Regions from separate parts of the Stenotrophomonas sp. X genome, predicted to be linked through region 1. Evidence: riboswitches for the same ligand, from Rfam matches in the RefSeq annotation. Region 1 holds a riboswitch; the other holds the start of a gene.
The links. Region 1 has a riboswitch for thiamine pyrophosphate ahead of thiC (phosphomethylpyrimidine synthase ThiC). Riboswitches for the same ligand answer to the same signal wherever they lie in the genome.
Positions count from the first base shown of each region.

Region 1 (9,251 bases):
AGAAACACAGCCATTTCGGCGGTGTCAACCCTCGCGACAGATTTTCTTATCGGTTTCCGCGGCATCCAGCGGAATGGCTTGTGGCGCAAGGATGGTTGCCGTTGAAATTGTTTCGGTGAACCGGAATTCACTCTTTTCAGAGCGGTTTTTGCGCGGAATCCGGCGGCTTTCTGGCTTCCTCCGCATCTAACCCAGGATCAACGTCCATGACCTCTGCCCGATACCGTAGGAAGGTCGCAGCGGCGAAGATCAGGGGATCAGCCTTCCACCGGAACCCGACCGTGTCCCGACGCCTTGCCCGCTCCCTGCTCGCCGCCGCCGTGCTGGCTGCCGTGCCTGCACTGTCCATCGCCGCCGACCGCATCACCGGCCACAGCTTCGCCACCCGTTCGGAGGTGATCGCCCCGCATGCGATGGCGGCTACCTCGCAGCCGCTGGCCACCCAGATCGCGCTGGACGTGATGAAGGGCGGAGGCTCGGCAGTCGACGCGGCGATCGCGGCCAATGCCGCGCTCGGCCTGATGGAGCCGACCGGCAACGGCATCGGTGGCGACCTGTTCGCCATCGTCTGGGACCCAAAGACGCAGAAGCTCTACGGCTACAACGGCTCGGGCCGCTCGCCGAAGTCGCTCACCCTGGCCGAGTTCCAGCGTCGTGGCCTGAAGGACATCCCGGCCACCGGCCCGTTGCCGGTGTCGGTGCCCGGAGCGGTCGACGGCTGGTTCGCCCTGCACGACCGTTTCGGTCGCAAGCCGATGGCCGACAACCTGGCGCCGGCCATCCGTTACGCCCGCGAAGGGCACCCGGTGGCCGAGGTGATCGCCTACTACTGGGACCGTTCGGTGCCCAAGCTGTCGCAGTACCCGGGCTTCAAGGAGCAGTTCACGATCAACGGCCACGCCCCGCGCAAGGGCGAGATGTGGAAGAACCCGAACCTGGCCAGCACCCTGCAGAAGATCGCCGACGGCGGGCGCGACGCCTTCTACAAGGGAGACATCGCCCGCACCATCGGTGACTACTTCAAGGCCAACGGTGGCTACCTGAGCTACCAGGACATGGCCGACCACCACGGTGAATGGGTCGAGCCGGTCAGCAGCAACTACCGTGGCTACGACGTCTGGGAGCTGCCACCCAACAGCCAGGGCATCGCTGCGCTTCAGATCCTCAACGTGCTGGAAGGCTACGATTTCTCGAAGATCCCGTTCGGCTCACCCGAGCACGTGCACCTGTTCGTCGAAGCGAAGAAGCTGGCCTTCGCCGACCGTGCGCGCTTCTACGCCGACATGGCATTCCAGCCGGCGCCGGTGCAGAAGCTGATCTCCAAGGAGTACGCCGCGCAGCGCCGCGCGCTGATCTCGATGGACAAGGCCTTGAAGGAAGTGCAGCCGGGCACACCGAAGCAGCTGGAGGAAGGCGACACGATCTACATGACCGTGGCCGACGCCGACGGCATGATGGTCTCGTTGATCCAGTCCAATTACCGCGGCATGGGCAGCGGCATGGCGCCGCCGGGATTGGGCTTCATCCTGCAGGACCGCGGCGAGATGTTCGTGCTGCAGAAGAACCATCCCAACGGATACGCACCGGGCAAGCGCCCCTTCCAGACGATCATTCCGGGGTTCATCACCAAGGGTGGCAAGCCGTATGCCAGCTTCGGCGTGATGGGCGGCGCGATGCAGCCGCAGGGCCATGCGCAGATCGTGATGAACCTGGTGGACTTCGGCATGAACCTGCAGGAAGCCGGTGATGCGCCGCGCATCCAGCACGAAGGCTCGACTGAACCGACGAGTCAGGCCACGGCGATGACCGACGGTGGTGAAGTGAATCTGGAAACCGGCTTCCCGTATGAAACAGTGCGTGCGCTGATGCGCAAAGGGCATCGCATCGTGTTCGCCGACGGCCCGTATGGCGGCTATCAGGCGATCATGCGCGACCCGGAGACGGGCGTGTATTACGGCGCGTCGGAGAGTCGCAAGGATGGGCAGGCGGCGGGGTATTGAGGTTTCCCGGCCACCGGGCTGAGCCCCCTCTGCGGTGGGTTCCGGAAAGCGGGATCATGTGATTGGGCCGGGCGGGTGGGCTGGACGGGGGACGCCGCAAGTACGTCCTTGTAGGCTTGGCCGCGGCATCCATGCCGCGGACAACCCCGCCCAGCCCACCCGCCCGACCCCTGACAGTTTCCTGCGGCCGCCACCGCAGGAAGAGAAAGAAGAAGATCAAAAGCAAAGGCAACAGCAACAGCCGCGCGCTGTGGGTTGTGGGCGGATCCGTTTTCCGAAGGAAAACGGATCCGCCCCCTTCTTGTTTTCCGATACACCTGATCCACGCATGGCGTGGATCTACTGCCGTCACCGGGAAATCGTCGGAGGCGGGGAGGGGGCAGATGGCGGGACCGTCCACGGCATGGATGCCGTGGCCGAGCCTACAGGGACGTACTTGCGGCGTGTCCCGCCATCTGCCCCCTCCCCGCCAAGCAAGCAGAAGCCCAGAGCCGCCTTGGCTTCTGCACTTGCACTTGCACTTGCTTGAAAAAGCGGTGCAGCCGCAGGCTGCAAAACACGCTCAATCCTGATCGTGCGCGCGTGCGGCCTCGGCCTGCGTCTCCTCCTGCGCCGCCATCTCGCGTGCGATCCACGCATCGATCATGTGCCGCTGGCGCTGCGCCTGCCGCCGCTCGCGCGTGTACTCCTGGTCGAGCACGCGGTACAGCGACACCATCACCAGCACCATCAGCAGCGCAAATGGCAACGCCGCGATGGTGATCATTCCCTGAAGCGCCTCCAGACCACCCGCAAGCAGCAACGCACCCGCGATCAACGCGATGCCCACACCCCACGCGATCTTGTGCCTGCGCGGTGGCTCGCCCGCATCGTCGGTGGACATCGTGGCCAGTACCAGCACTGCGGAATCGGCCGAAGTCACGAAGAAGATCATCAACAACACTAGTGCGATGCTCGACAGCAGCAACGGCAGGGGAAGGCTGTCGAAGAGGGTGAACAGCACCGTCTCGTAGCCGTTGCCCAGTGCCTGCACCAGGTCTGCGTGGCCGAAGATCTGCGACCAGATCGCGGTACCACCGAAGACCGAGAACCAGAAGAAGCCCAACAGGGTTGGCGCAAGTACGACTCCCACCACGAACTCGCGCACGCTGCGGCCACGTGAGATGCGCGCGATGAACGAACCGACGAACGGTGCCCAGGAAATCCACCAGGCCCAGTAGAAGATCGTCCAGTCAGCCACCCAGGTGCTGGACGAGAACGGCGACATGCGCAGGCTCATGGTCACCAGCTGGTTGAGATAGGAGCCCAGCGTGGTGGTGAAGGTATTGAAGATGGCGCCGGTCGGGCCAAGCACCAGTACTAGTGCGAGCAGCAATGCTGCCAGCGCCAGGTTGACGTTGGACAGCCATTTCATGCCCCGCCCAACGCCACTGAGTGTGGATGCCATGTACAGCACGAATGCCACTGCGATGATGGTCAGCTGCAGCGGTACCCCCGCCTGAACACCGAAAACGCGCTCCACGCCGGCCGCGATCTGCACCGTGCCGAAGCCGAGTGCGGTTGCCACGCCGACTGCGGTGGCCACCACCGCAGAGATGTTGACCACCTTTCCGGCCCAGCCGCGATGGTGACGGCCAATGATCGGCTGCAGCATGTCGCTGATCTGACCACCACCTTGGCGATTGAACTGGAACCAAGCCATTGCCAGTCCGATCAGGGCATAGATAGCCCACGGGTGCAGGCCCCAATGGAAGAACACATAGCGCATGGCAGCACGCGCGGCGTCCATGCTCTCTGGCGTCAATCCTTCGGGCGGTTTGCTGAAATGCGAGATCGGCTCGGCTGCGCCCCAGAACACCAGGCCGATACCCATGCCGGCGGCGAACAGCATCGACATCCAGCTGGCCCGCGAGAACTCCGGCTCGGCGTCTTCGCCGCCGATGCGCAGGTTGCCGAAGCGACCGAAGGCCAGGTACATCAGGAATACCAGAGCCAGGAACACGACCAGCAGGTACAGCCAGCCGATGCCGCGGATGAGCTCGCCGAGGATGCTCTGCACCACGGTATTGAAGGGGCCGGGTGCAATACCGGCAAGCAGCACCAGCAGCAGAACCAGTGCGATGGAAACGCGAAACACCATGAAGGAGCTTCTCCGATCAAGGGATTGAGGGGAGCGAGCAGAGCTTGCAGCGAAGGGCCGGCGGCATGCAGCGCGAACCGGGCAGGGGCCGCGTCGGCGGCGAAGGAAGCATCGGTCGCTGGAGCGCGACGGACGTGCACGTTACTGAACGCGACGTCATGGTTCTGTTAACGAATATCGATTGGGGGCAACTCCGGAGGCGGGCGGTCTATGCTCTAATGCACGCCAAGAAGCGGGGGTACCGCGGCCATGTGGCCACGGTTGAGACAGTCCCTTGGAACCTGATCCGGCTCATACCGGCGTAGGGAAGCTTTGCAATGCAGCCATTCCCGGACTCCGCCCATGGAGCGTCCGGGCGCGGTCGCAGTGCGCCGCCGCTTCGTCCCTGACCTTCCTGGACGATGCCCGATGAACGCACAGCTCTCCGCCCTGCAGCAACAGGCCCAGCAACTCTCCGAATCCGTGACCCGGCCCATTCCCGGCTCGCGCAAGATCCACGTGCCCGGTTCGCGCCCGGATCTGCAGGTGCCGATGCGGGAGATCGCGTTGACCCGCACCCCGACGCTGTTCGGCGGCGAAGAGAATGCGCCGGTCACGGTCTACGACACGTCCGGCCCCTACACCGATCCGGGCGTGCGTATCGATCTGTCCGCCGGTCTGCCGGCACTGCGTCGCGGCTGGGTGGAGGAACGTGGCGATACCGAGCAGCTCGAAGGCCTGAGTTCGTCGTTCGGGCGTGATCGCGAGCACGACCCCAAGCTCGCTGCCGTGCGCTTCCCCGCACGCAGCCTGCCGCGCCGTGCACGGGCAGGCGCGAACGTCACCCAGATGCACTACGCGCGCCGCGGCATCATCACCCCGGAAATGGAATTCGTTGCCATCCGCGAGAACCAGCGGCTGGAAGCGATCCGCGATGCGGGCCTGCTGCAGCAGCACCCGGGCGAGGCGTTCGGCGCCTCGATCCAGAAGATCATCACGCCGGAGTTCGTGCGGGATGAAATCGCGCGCGGCCGCGCGGTGCTGCCCAACAACATCAACCATCCGGAAAGCGAGCCGATGATCATCGGCCGCAACTTCCTGACCAAGATCAATGCCAACATCGGCAACAGCGCCGTTTCCTCGGGAATCGCCGAGGAGGTAGAGAAACTGGTGTGGGCGATCCGCTGGGGCGGTGACACCGTGATGGACCTGTCCACCGGCAAGCACATCCATGAAACCCGCGAGTGGATCATCCGCAACTCGCCGGTGGCGATCGGTACGGTGCCGATCTACCAGGCGTTGGAGAAGGTCGATGGCCGCGCCGAAGCACTGACCTGGGAGATCTTCCGCGATACGCTGATCGAGCAGGCCGAGCAGGGTGTGGACTACTTCACCATCCACGCCGGCGTGCTGCTGCGCTACGTGCCACTCACCGCCAAGCGGGTGACCGGCATCGTCAGCCGCGGGGGCTCGATCATGGCCAAGTGGTGCCTGGCGCATCACAAGGAGAATTTCCTCTACACGCATTTCGAAGAGATCTGCGAAATCATGAAGGCCTACGACGTGACCTTCTCGCTGGGCGATGGCCTGCGCCCGGGTTGCATCGCCGATGCCAACGACGCCGCGCAGTTCGGTGAGTTGGAAACGCTGGGCGAGCTGACGAAGATTGCCTGGAAGCACGACGTGCAGACCATGATCGAGGGCCCCGGCCACGTGCCGATGCAGCTGATCAAGGAGAACATGGACAAGCAGCTGCGTGAGTGCGGCGAGGCGCCTTTCTATACGCTGGGGCCGTTGACCACCGATATCGCACCGGGCTACGACCACATCACCAGCGCGATCGGCGCGGCGATGATCGGGTGGTTCGGCACGGCCATGCTCTGTTACGTGACGCCGAAGGAGCATCTCGGCCTGCCCAATCGCCAGGACGTGCGCGACGGCATCATGGCTTATCGCATTGCCGCGCATGCAGCCGACCTGGCCAAGGGCCATCCGGGCGCGCAGGTTCGCGACAACGCGTTGAGCAAGGCGCGCTTCGAGTTCCGCTGGGAAGACCAGTTCCACCTTGGCCTGGATCCGGAGAAGGCCAAGGAGTTCCATGACGAGACGCTGCCGAAGGATGCGCACAAGCTGGCCCACTTCTGCTCGATGTGCGGCCCGCACTTCTGTTCGATGAAGATCACCCAGGATGTGCGTGACTACGCCGAGGCCGGCATGAAGGAGAAGTCGGAGGAGTTCCGCGCGGCTGGCGCAGAGGTCTACCAGCAGGGATGACGAGTAGCCGGGTGCCGGCCGCTGGCCGGCAGCCGGTTGTGCGGGGGCCGGGAAGCGTGCTGGCCAGCGGCCGGCACCACCGCTCATCACGCCGCTCCCCGCTATGCTCCGCGCATCACCCTGGGGGAAGGACACCATGCCTGTTGCCATGACCACCCGTTGGCTGGCCATTGCCCGCCGTCATCCTTCGGCCTGGCTGCTGGGCGCCCAGTTGATCGCGGTGCTGCTGTACCCCGCGCTGGATGACACCGCTGCCGGCCGCGCGGCGCTGGGCATGTTCGGCATGGCGGTACTGGGCCTGGCGCTGTGGGTGGTGCAGCGCAGCCCGCTGGGCACCTGGCTGGCACTGGTGCTGGCCATCCCGTCGGTGGTGTTCTCGCTGGCCGGTGCATTGCTCGACCGCAGCGCATTGCTGACCACCGCGCAGTTGCTGGAGAGCCTGCTGTACTTCTACACGGCCGGCGCCCTGATTGCGTACATGCTCCAGGACCACAAGGTCACCCGTGACGAGCTGTTCGCCGCCGGCGCGACATTCACCTTGCTTGCATGGGCATTCGCGTTCGCATTCGCGGTATGCCAGCAGTGGTACCCGGGCAGCTTCCAGGGCACCGGCGGAGGCGCGCAGCGCAGTTGGATGGAGCTGCTTTATCTCAGCTTCAGCTTGCTGTCTGGCGTCGGCTTGAGTGACGTCGTGCCGTTGCATCCACAGGCACGCGCACTGGTCATGCTGGAGCAGTTTTCCGGCGTGATGTACGTGGCTTTGGTGGTTTCGCGGCTGGTCGGATTGACCATGTTGCGGCGCATGTGAAAATGAACGCCAGATAAAAATTTCGCGCCCGAAAGGGCGCGAATGATGTCGCAAATTATGTGAATGCGTCGGCGAGAGAGAGCCTGATGTCGACCACGCGATAGGCGAGGTAACTTGCATAGGCTAGTATTCGCGCGCTCGATTGTTTTTGCGGTATGCGCCGATGCTTTGTGCGGAGTCTGGCTTTTCGCTGTTCCCAGGACGGGGCGGTATCGAAGGCAACACTGCCCGGGACCTGTCTCTACTGTGTAGCAGAAAATGAACAGCAGCGAAATCCAGCCCCCGGTATCCGATCGGATACGGATAGGAGAGTGCACCGTCACTCTGTCCTCGCGCGAAGTCGAGGTCGTCGGCGCGCGTCGCCCGCGCCGGCTGACGCCGAAGGCCCTAGGCGTGCTGCGCGTGCTGCTGCGGCAGCCGGGCCGCGTTGTCACCCGCGACGAGTTGTTCGCCGAGGTATGGCCGGACACGCTGCCGACCAACGATGTGCTGACCCAGGCCGTCACCCAGCTGCGCAAGGCGTTCAGCAACGACGACGACAACGGCCAGGCCTACATCGAAACCATCGCCAAGACCGGCTATCGGCTTCTGGTCCCGGTACAGGTGCTGGACGATGCCGAGCCCGTGGCCGCAGGCGTCCCTGACGACGAAGGCATGGCCGCGCAGCCGGTGACCACTGCTGCGTTGCCTGCGCATCCACAGGCAGCGCGCCGCCGCTGGCGCCATATCCGTCGGCGCGTGCTGCTGGCGTTGGGCGTGTTGATGCTGGCCACGCTGCTGGTGTTGACCACGCTGCTGCTGCGCCGTGCACCGGCCGGCAGTTCGCCGGTGGAGGCTGCCGTGGAGAACGGTACGCGGGTGATCGGCAGCCCGCAGCGGCCGTATCGGTTGATCACCGCGACCAGCGGCTTTGAAACCTATCCCACGCTGTCACCGGATGGTTCGCTGGTGGCCTATGAGGGCGCCAACGAGGATGGCAACGGCGGTGGCGCGATCAAGCTGCAGACCTCCGGCAACGCGCCGGCGCGCCAGTTGCTGGCGCCACCGGCCGGTGCCGTCGATCGCTTCCCGAACTGGTCGCCAGATGGCCGCGAAATCGCCTTCGCGCGGTTCTCCGCCGACGGCGGCTGCCAGGTACTGATCGCCAGCGCCACCGGTGGCGCACTGCGCCAGGCCACACGCTGCGATGGCACGGAGCTGCTCAGTTTCGACTGGACGCCAGATGGGCGTGGCCTCGTGTTCGGCAGCATGGTCGGTCGCTACGCGCACCGTGGCATCCGTGTGCTGGACCTGGCCAGTGGCCAGTGGCGCGCGCTGGCCTACAGCGTCGATGAGGATGACTTCGACTACGCACCGCGGTATTCGCCCGATGGGCAATGGCTGGTGTTCGTGCGCAACCCTCAGCTGGGTGATCTGTGGCGGGTGCCGGCCGCGGGCGGTACGCCCGAGCAGTTGACCGATGAAGCGGCAGAGCTGCGCGGCTGGGCCTGGCTGGACGATGGCCGAACCATCGTCTTCGGTCGTCGTGTCGATAGCGAGGCGCGGCTCTATTACCTGGATGTCGAGCGGCACACGTTGCGCGATGCCGGCCTGGATGATGCGCAGTGGCCGGCAGTGTCGCGACGCGGTGGCATGCTGGCTTTCGTCCACCGGCGCGCGCAGTTCGGCGTGTTCAAGGTGCCGATGCAGGGCAGCGGCACGCCCGAGCGCCTGTTCGCCTCCAGTGGCCGCGATGGACAGCCGATGGCAGCGCCTGATGGCCGCCAGCTGGTCTTCACCTCCGATCGTTCCGGCAGCTTCGCGCTGTGGTGGGCGGACATGCAGCGACCGGATTCGCTGCGTCCCATTGAAGGGCTGCGGCCGGAAGCGCGGCAGGCGCCGGACTGGTCGGCCGACAGCCGGCAGTTGCTGGTGGTTGGCCGCGATGCGCATGGGCGCACGGTGCTCTATGAAATCGCGCCACGCGATGAACGCCTGCAACCCTTGCCGGTTCCGGCCGAACAGCCGTTGCAGGCACTGTATGGCGCCTCGCCGCAGCAGCTGTTTGTGG
Region 1 is NZ_CM146756.1:3,501,436-3,510,686, reverse strand. It holds gene ggt (gamma-glutamyltransferase) at 282-2,000, shown strand; gene ACZ75I_RS16170 (BCCT family transporter) at 2,563-4,140, opposite strand; TPP riboswitch at 4,365-4,466, shown strand; gene thiC (phosphomethylpyrimidine synthase ThiC) at 4,549-6,393, shown strand; gene ACZ75I_RS16160 (ion channel) at 6,530-7,201, shown strand; gene ACZ75I_RS16155 (winged helix-turn-helix domain-containing protein) at 7,460-9,251, shown strand, end outside.

Region 2 (9,251 bases), 940 kb from region 1:
GCTACGTGGTGGTGCAGAAGTACCTGCACAACCTCGATGCCTGGCGCGCGCAGAAGACCGAGGCGCAGGAGGCGATCATCGGCCGCACCAAGCACGACAACATCGAGCTGGATGATGCGCCGGCCGATGCGCAGAAATCGCACAAGACGCTGTGCACCATCGAAGACGCCGACGGCGAGCACGAAATCCTGCGCGACAACATGCCGTTCGCCAACCCGGGTCGCGGCGAGTACGGCACCTACTTCATCGGCTACACGCGCCGCCTGTGGGTGATCGAGAAGATGCTCGAGCGCATGTTCATCGGCAATCCTGCGCCGCTGCACGACCGCATCCTCGACTTCTCCACCGCCACCACCGGCGTGACCTTCTTCGCGCCCTCGCGCAAGGTGCTGGCCGACCTGGGCGAGTGATCGCGCCGGGCCATCACGGCCCGCCATCTGCCTGTCATCTATGGCGCCGACCATGGCGCGCTGGAGGGGAGCGCAGGAGGCAGGCGATGGTCATGTCAGCAAACAGGACCGGCATCCGCCGCTGGTGGCGGCCACTGGCCGCGTTGTTCGCCGCGCTGGCGCTGGGCAGTTCGGCGTCGTCCGCACACGAAGCCCCTGCGCACTGGATGGCCTACGCCGCCGCCGTGGGTGGCCAGCTGCAGCAGCGCCTGCAGCAGGAGCAGGACCCGCAGGCGCAGCGCGTGGTGGAGTGGTTGCGTGCACACCCGGATACACCCACGCCGCTGCCTGTGAGCCTGTGGATTGCGGCGGACGGCCGCATCTCGAAGCTGGAGTTCGACAGCCTGGGTGACGCCCAGGTCGATGCCGACCTGCGCGCGACGTTGCAGGCAGCGCCGTTGCAGGCCGCACCGCCGGCCGACATGCGCCAACCGCTGCGATTGGGTCTGGTGCTTGACCGGTAGATCCACGCCATGCGTGGATGGGCCTACCGGTGACCCTTCAGCCACGCATGGCGTGGCTCCACTGTGGATGGCCAGCGCACAGCCCGGCCATCCGCATCAACGAACCGGCGCCACCTGCGGTTCGCGCGCGGCCGCGCTCCATGCGCGCAGGCCGAACACGGCCAGGCCGAGGAAGAACACGTACAGCGCGGCAGTTACGTGCAGCGACTTGAACAGGTACGCACCCACATAGACCACGTCCACGGCGATCCATACCCACCAGCAGGCGACGTGGCGGCGCGCCTGCCACCACTGGCCGACCAGGCTCAGTGCGGTCAGCATCGCGTCCAGCCACGGCAGCGCGGCATCGGTGAAGGTGTGCATGGCCGCACCCAGCGCCACGCCACCGCACAGGCCGAAGGCCAGGTCGCGCAGCAGCTTGCCTCGCGCCAGTGGCACGATGCGGATGCTGCCCTCATCGGCGGCGTGCTGGCGCCAGTTGAGCCAGCCGTAGACCAGGAAGCCACCGAAGGCGACCTGCAGCAGGGTGTCCGAGTACAGCTTGGCCTCGGCGAACACCAGGCCATACAGCGTGACCGACAGCAGGCCCACCGGCCATGCAGACAACCGGCGCCGGGCCATCAGCCAGACGCCGAGCACGCTGCACAGCGCGGCGGTCCACTCGAGCACGACGCCGTTCACAGCGCGAACGTCACCGACAGGCGCGCCTGTCGCGGTGCGCCGGGGAACAGGTAGTAGTCACCGCCGCTGCTGCCGGTGTCACGCCAGTAGAAGCGGTTGAACACGTTGTCCACCGACAGGTTCCAGGTCACGGCACGCTCGTGCAGCCGGTGCTGGAAACGCAGGCCGGCATCGAACACCGAGTAGTCCGGCGCGCGCACGGCGCCGTCGGCGCGTGCCACGTTGGCACCGGCATAGCGCCACCCGCCAGTGACATCCAGGCCCTGCACGAACGGCAGTGCATAGGCCACGTGCACGCTGGCACGCACCTTCGGCACGTTCACCAGCTGATGGCCCTCATAGGCCGGCGTGCCGGTGTCGCGCGCGCGCGCCTGCAGCACGCTGGCACTGGCCACGATCTGCAATGCGTCCGTCAGCTGGCCGTTGGCGGTCAGCTCCAGGCCGGTGTGGGTCTGCGTGCCTTCCTCGACGAAGGTGTAACCCACGTCGCTGTTGTCCGGCTTGGCGTACTGGTACGGCTGCGAAATGCGGAACACGGCTGCGCCCAGCGTCAACGCCTCGACCGGCACGTACTTCACGCCCACTTCCAGCTGGCGCGACTGTACCGACGGCAGGAAGGTGTCAGCGTTGCTGGTCCAGAACGGCGCTTCCTGGCCCAGCGAAATGCCGCGCACGTAACTGGCGTAGGCGTTGAGCTGGTCGGTGGCTTTCCACACCACCGCAGTCTGTGGCAGGAAGCGCGACAGGCGGCTGTGCCGCTGCGGGATGCCGCGCTTGTCGTAGGCGCGCTCGTCCAGGCGCACGAAGCGGCCACCGGCCAGCCACTGCCAGTCGTCACCAAAGCTCATCCGGTCCAGCGCGAAGAACGCGGTCTGGCGACTGTCCAGGCGACGTGCGGACGGGCCCGGCATCTTCGGCGACGGCGCGAACACCGGCACCGGTGCGTCGTGAATGTTGCTGGTGCCGACGTACTCGTTGACGCTCGGGCGCCTGTCCACGGTGCGGCGGAAGTAGTCGGCACCGAGGGTCAGCTGGTGGCCGATACTGCCGGTCTCGAAGCGGCCACGCAGTTCGGCACGGGCCTGCTGGTTTTGGCGGGTGTCGTCCGGGCTGCGGTAGTCGTAGACGTCATAGTCGCCGTTCGGCGCGAAATAATTGCCCGGCACGCTGCCGTCGGCGCACTGCGTGGCGTAGTAGCAGCCGTAGGCGAAGGCGACGTTGTCGTCGATCACCGAACGGCTATGGCCCACCGATACACGTGATTGCCAGGCGTCGTTGAAGTCGTAAGTATGCAGCGCGGTGATGTTGGTGCTGGCGATATCCACCGGGCGCTGCCACGGCTGGTAGCCGAGCAGATGCTCGCGGTCGACACCGCGCGGCAGGTCACGCGCGCCCAGCAGCTGGTAGCCGGACACCGAGCGCTGCGAGCTGGTCTGATAGTTGGCATCCACTTCCAGCTTGCCGCGCTCGCCGATCAGCCAGTCGGCGGCCAGCGAGTAGAAGTTGCGGCGGCCATCGGCATGCTCGACGTAGGAATTGCTGGAATCCCATGCGGCATTCAGGCGCAGGCCGAAGCGCGGGGTGATCCAGTGGCCGACATCGACGGCGACGTAGCGCGAGCCTTCCGAATCGGTGCCGAGCGTGGCGGTGCGCACTTCGGCCGGGCGCTTGCCGATGTAGTTGACGATGCCGCCCGGCGCCATCACCCCTGCCGCCAGCCCGGCTTCACCCTTGAGGATCTCCACCGACTGCACGTTCTCCAGCGCCAGGCGTTGTTCGCCGGCGATGGACAGGCCGTTGAAGCGGTAGCCGGTGGCGGCGTCCAGGGCGAAGCCGCGGATGGCGATGTTCTGGTAGTAGCCCACCGGCGCATAGGCATCACCCAGCGAGGCATCATTGCTGGCCAGCTCGGACAGCGAACGTAGCTGGCGGCGGTCGAGATAGTCGCGCTCGAGCACGTTCACCGAAGCCGGCGTGTCCTTCCACGAACCGCCACCGAAGGCGTTCACGCGCGAGGTATCGGCCTTCGGCTTGCCGGCCTGCACGCGCACCGCCGCCAGTTCGGTCGGCGAGCGCTCGGCGCCGGTGGCAGCCGCATCAGGGGATGCCTCGGCCTCGCTGGCGTGCAGTGGCAGCGCAGCGCAGAGGGCGAGGGAGAGCAGGGTGGGGCGCAGGCAGCGGTTCATTCGGTTCGTCTTCGGACAACAAGGGAGACGAAGCGACGGCGCGCAGGTGCACTGACCCATGACGGGGGTGTGGCTGCGGCTCAAAGCTCCCTACGCCGGTGCAAACCGGATCAGGTTCCAAGGGACTCTCTCAGCCTGGCAGATCCAGGCACCCCCGCTTCAGGTGACCATTTCACTACAAATGGTACGGATTTGCGAGCGCCACCCAGGGTCAGATCCCTTTCCTGCGGAAAGGGATCTGACCCCAACGCTGTGTCAACCGGATCACGCGGCGGCGTGCAGGGCCTGCAGCAGTGCCTGCCCCGGGGCGGTATGGAACCACGCCGGATGGCCAAGCATGAAGGGCTGCCACGCCACGTCGGCATTGGCGGTCGAGCCGGTGACGCCCTCGAAATACTCCACTTCGGACAGTGCGAAGTCGAAATGCACCATCGGCAGCAGGTCGGCCAGCAGGTGCACGCGTGCCGCCGACAGCGGCAGCACCTCGCGGTAGCCATCGAGCAACGCCAGCGCGATATCGACGCGCACGGCCTCCATGCCGCGCGCCAGCTCCAGCCATGCCACGGCGTTGCGCTCGATGGCGGTGGCCAGGTCGAACAGTGCGCTGGTGGGCGAGGCCAGGCCGAAATCCAGCACGGTGCTGACCTGCCCGTCGCGCCAGAGCAGGTTGGAGACATGCCAGTCGTTGTGCGCCCACAGCCGTGGTTCGTCGCGCAGGCGCTCGGCCAGGCCCGTGTGCCACGGCAGCACGTCGTGCTGCAGCTGCGCTTCCCACGGAATGCGCGCGAGATAGCGGGCCAGGCCGGGGCGCGCGTGCAGTCCTGCCTTGATTGCGGCGATCGGATCGTCGGCGCGGATCAGGTCGTCGCGCGCCACCAGCAGATGGGTGCTGCGCTGGGGCGCGTGGTAGCTGGCGGCGGCGCGGTGCAGCTGTGCGAGTGTGCGTCCGGCTTCGCGGGCCTGCGCGACATCGGTCAGCAGCGACCACGACACCGCGTCGCGGTACAGGTCGTCGCCTACGCCGACGTCGTGCAGTTCAAACGTCCATTCGCCGTGTTCGACCGCGGTGTGACCATCGGTCGCTGCCAGCACCTGTGCCACCGGCACGCCAGCAGCGTCGAGATGGGCGATGAAGCGGTGTTCTTCTTCCAGGCAGGCCGCGTTGCGCACGCTGTGGTGATGGCGCTTGATGAACACCGCGCCGCGCGTGCCATCGACGATGGCGGCAGCCGACAGCGGTCGCGGGCTGTGCCAGCGCGGTTGGCTGCCGCTGTGCAGCTGCGGATAGCACTGCCGCAACCACGCGATGTCCGCCGCGCTGATCGGTGGCCAGTCGGCAGCGACCTCGTCGTTGTTGAGGCCCTGCACGCGGTGGGAGGAAGACGTCATGCCGCAGCCCGAGAGGGGAAAGTCACATCCAAGGCTGCGCATTCAACGTCATGCGCGCGGCCAACGCAAACGGGCGGGTCATCGACCCGCCCGTCTCTGCCATCGGCAGGGTAACGCCGCCGTGCCGCTTACCAGCCGCGATGGCGACCGCGGTCGTGGTAGTAGCGGTTGTCGTAGTAACGCTCGCGCTGCCAGCGGCGGTCGTCGCCACGATCGTAGTAACCGCTGCGGTAGTAGCCACGATCGTAGCGGCGGTCGTAGCGGTTGTCGTAGTAGCGATTGTCGTAATAACGACGGTCGCGGCGGTCGGAGGTGGTCAGATTGCCGATCGCGCCGCCGGCCACGGCACCACCGACGGTGGCGGCAGGATCACCGTTGGAGAGCAGGTTGCCGGCCACGCCACCGACCACGGCGCCGACCAGGGTGCGCTTGTCCTTCCTCGACATCGCGCTGGCATCGCTGACCACGGCGACACCGGCAACCAGCGCCAGAGCCATCGCCAGACCACGGAAGCTGAGTGTGGAAGTACTGAGCATGTTCGTTCTCCTGTGAGGTGCATGCCACGCTGGGCAGGGAGGGCGCGGGGCGCCCCGGCTGCCGTGATGTCCACGCTGGCGTTACAACATTGCCGGAACATTGCCTGGTGCACCGAGCGGCTTGCGCATTCATCTAGCGGCAGGCGGCATGAAGCAAGGCTGAAAGCGGCTGCGGCCGCTCAGCTGGCGGAAAGGAAAAGGGCCGCGGAGGTGGCCCCTCCCTTCTCTGCCAAGGCGTTGGCATGTCCGACGCCCATCGCTTTCTGGGCCTGCCGCGCCTGCTCCTGCGGGGTCTCCTGCTGCGGCTGCAGCACGTCAGGCGCGCCCTGCACCGCACCGCGGCGAAGCGCCAGGCTCTGCCCGCTGGCGGCCCGCGTCTCCACGGTGACGCGGCTGGCGGCCGGACATGCGCCGGTCGATTCCTTCGACCTCGCATTGTTGCTGGTGCGATTATTGTGAATCGCGTCTCAAATTTTCCCGTCACGCAGATAGTCGAACAATTCGGCATCGCCCTTCAGCCCAAGCTTGAGCATCGCATCGCCCTTCTGCCGGCTGATGGTGCTGACGCTCTTGTGCAGCAGCAGCGAAATCTCCTTTACCGTCATGCCGGTGCCGAGCAAGCGCAGCACCTCCACCTCGCGCGGGGACAGCGGCTTGCCGTCGCCCTCGCGCATGCGCCAGCTGCCGGCCGCTTCCACCCGCTCGCGCAGGCTGCGGCTGATGTAGGGCTGGCCGCGGTAGACCGACTGGATGGCCTGTGGCAGTTCGTCCATCGACGAACTCTTGTCGACCAGGCCGAGCACGCCGCTGTCGAGCACCATGCGCAGGATCGCCAGGTTGCTGGAGACGCTGAGCATCAGCACCGGCAGGTCGGGATGGCGGCGGCGGATCATGCCGATCATGGCGAAGCCGTCGGCCTGCGGGCTGCCCGGCATGGAGTAGTCGGTGACCAGCAGGTCACAGGGCTGGCTGGCGAGCAGGGTCATCAGCGCCTGCGCGCTGTCGGCCTCGCCGACCACGCGGCCGACGCCGCTCGACTCGATGACGGCGCGGGTACCGATACGGACCACGGGGTGATCGTCTGCGATGATGATGCGCAAGCTCATGCTCTAGTATGGCCATCGGGCACGCCGGACCGCGACCATCGCGGTCCCTGGCAGGATTCTAGGAGATCGACGCAGATGCGTAGGTGGGCTGTTCGCGGGCTGCTCCTGCTGCTGGCGGTGCTGGCGCTGCCCCTGGCCCAGGCACAGCCGGCCCCTGGCCTGCTGCCGCTCAGCCCGTTGCAGCGCGAATACCTGGTGGCGCATCCGACCATCGTTGTCGGGCAGTATGACAGCGGCTGGCCGCCCTTCGAGTCCCTCCGTGATGGCGAGCAGGTCGGGCTGGGACCGGACTACCTGTCGCATCTTGCTCGCCAGCTCGGTGTGAAGGTCGAGGCGCGCCGCTATCCGGACTGGACATCCGTGCTGGATGCGGCATGTCGTGGCGAGATCGACGTGGTGATGAATGTCGGCCTCAGTGCCGACCGCACCCGCTGCATGGTCTATACCGCCGCCTACAGTGAGGCGCCGCTCGCACTGGTGGGCCGGCCCGATGACCTGCGTGCCTCCGACATGCCGGACCTGGATGGGCTGAGGGTGGTGATCGAACAGGACTTCCTGACCGGTCCGCAGGTGCGCGCCCGATTCCCGCGTGCCCGCCAGCTTGTCGCAAATGACACGTTGAGCGCATTGCAGATGGTCAGAGACGACAAAGCGGACGTCTACATCGGCAATGCCTTCGTCGCCACCGAGCTGATTGCCAGCCGGCGCCTGCAGGGCGTGGCGCTGTTGCGGCCGAGCGACCTGCCCCCTGAACGGTTGCACTTCGGCATTCCCAACAGCAAGCAACCCCTGGCCGAAGCCCTGGACCTGGCGCTGGCCGCGACCAGCCAGGCCCAGCGCGATGCCCTCGCACAACGCTGGTTGTCACCGCCGCACTGGTCGGCATCGGCGCAGCTGGCGCTGAGCCAGGCCGAGAAGCGTGTGCTGGAGCAGCCGCTGATGATCGGTTTCGCGCCGAATGCCGCGCCCCTGTCGTTCACCGGCGAGGATGGCCGGCCCAGTGGCCTGGCCAGCGAGTACCTGCAGCGCCTGATGCAGGCCGGCGCCAACCTGAAGGTCGAGAACAGCCACGACTGGTACGAGGTGCGTGAGAAGGCCCGCCGCGGTGAACTGCAGGCGGTGATGGGCATACCCGTTGATTCGCGCTACCTGGGCCCGGACTGGGTGTTCAGCCAGCCCTTCATCAGCGTGCCGAACGTGATTGTGGTCAGGAGCGATGGCGAGTCGCTGCTGGGCCTGGCCGACCTGCAGGGCAAGCGCGTGCTGCTGTCCGACCCGGAGCGCGTGCGTGGCTATGTGCAGCAACAGGCGCCGCAGGCCCGGATCATTGCTGCGCGGAGTGCCGAGCAGGCGCTGCAGCGCCTGCTTGAGGGTGAAGCCGATGCCTATGTCGGCAACCTTGCCGTGGTCGATCACCTGCTGCGCAGTCGTTTCCCGGGGCGGATGCAGGTCGCGGCTCCGGCCGGTTTCAACGACCAGCTGGCGCTGGCAGTGGATCGCCGCCATGCGGCCCTGGCCACGACCTTCGATCGCCTGCTGCTGCAGATGACCCCACGCAAGCGCGAGGCGCTGCGCAGCGCCTGGCTGGCGGTGGAGTACCGCAATGGGGTCGACTGGAGCAATCTGCTGCGGTGGGGCGTGCCCGTGCTGATGGTGCTGCTGACCGCACTGCTGGTGCATGGCGTGGGCCATTGGCGGCTGCGCCGTGAGGTGGCCGGACGCCGCCAGCTGGAGCAGCGCCTGGCCGAGGTGACCGACAACCTGCCGGCGGTGGTCTACCAGGCCCGTCGCGATGCCGATGGCACGCTGAGCTTCCCGTTCATCGCCGGCGACCTGCCTGCGTTGTTCGGCATTACCCGGCAGCAGGCCGAACAGGATGCGAGGGTGTTGCTGGAATGCGTCGAGCAGGAGGACCGCGCGCGCATCCTGCATTCCATCGAGCAGGCCGCGCACCAGTTCGCGCCGTTGATCCTGGAGTTCCGCCTGCGCAGCGACGGGGAAGGCGTGCGCTGGGTGCGCAGCCAGGCCCATCCCTACGCCGCCGAAGAAGGCGCGGTGATCTGGAGTGGGTACTGGGTGGATGTAAGCGAAGCCCGGATGCAGGCCGATGCACTGGCGGCGGCGAAGGCGGACGCCGAGCAGGCCGCTGAGGCCAAATCGCGTTTCCTGGCCACGATGAGCCACGAGATCCGTACGCCGATGAGCGGCGTGCTGGGCATGCTGGAGGTGCTGGCGCACTCACCGCTGGACAGCGAGCAGCAGCGCATCCTCGGCGTGATCGAGGATTCGGCGCAGATGCTGCGGCAGATTCTCGACGACATCCTCGATTACTCGCGGCTGGAAGCGGGTGCACTGCGCCTGGAGCCGGTGCCGCAACCGCTGCGGCCCCTGCTGGAAAGCGTGTGCCGGTTGATGTCGGCGCAGGCCAGTGCACGCGGGC
Region 2 is NZ_CM146756.1:151,370-160,620, forward strand. It holds gene ACZ75I_RS00670 (Dyp-type peroxidase) at 1-410, shown strand, start outside; gene ACZ75I_RS00675 (hypothetical protein) at 497-913, shown strand; gene pnuC (nicotinamide riboside transporter PnuC) at 1,010-1,582, opposite strand; gene ACZ75I_RS00685 (TonB-dependent receptor) at 1,591-3,780, opposite strand; TPP riboswitch at 3,851-3,946, opposite strand; gene ACZ75I_RS00690 (phosphotransferase enzyme family protein) at 4,045-5,169, opposite strand; gene ACZ75I_RS00695 (glycine zipper 2TM domain-containing protein) at 5,298-5,705, opposite strand; gene ACZ75I_RS00700 (response regulator) at 6,173-6,811, opposite strand; gene ACZ75I_RS00705 (ATP-binding protein) at 6,887-9,251, shown strand, end outside.
Region 2: another riboswitch for thiamine pyrophosphate. It lies ahead of ACZ75I_RS00685 (TonB-dependent receptor); the one in region 1 lies ahead of thiC (phosphomethylpyrimidine synthase ThiC).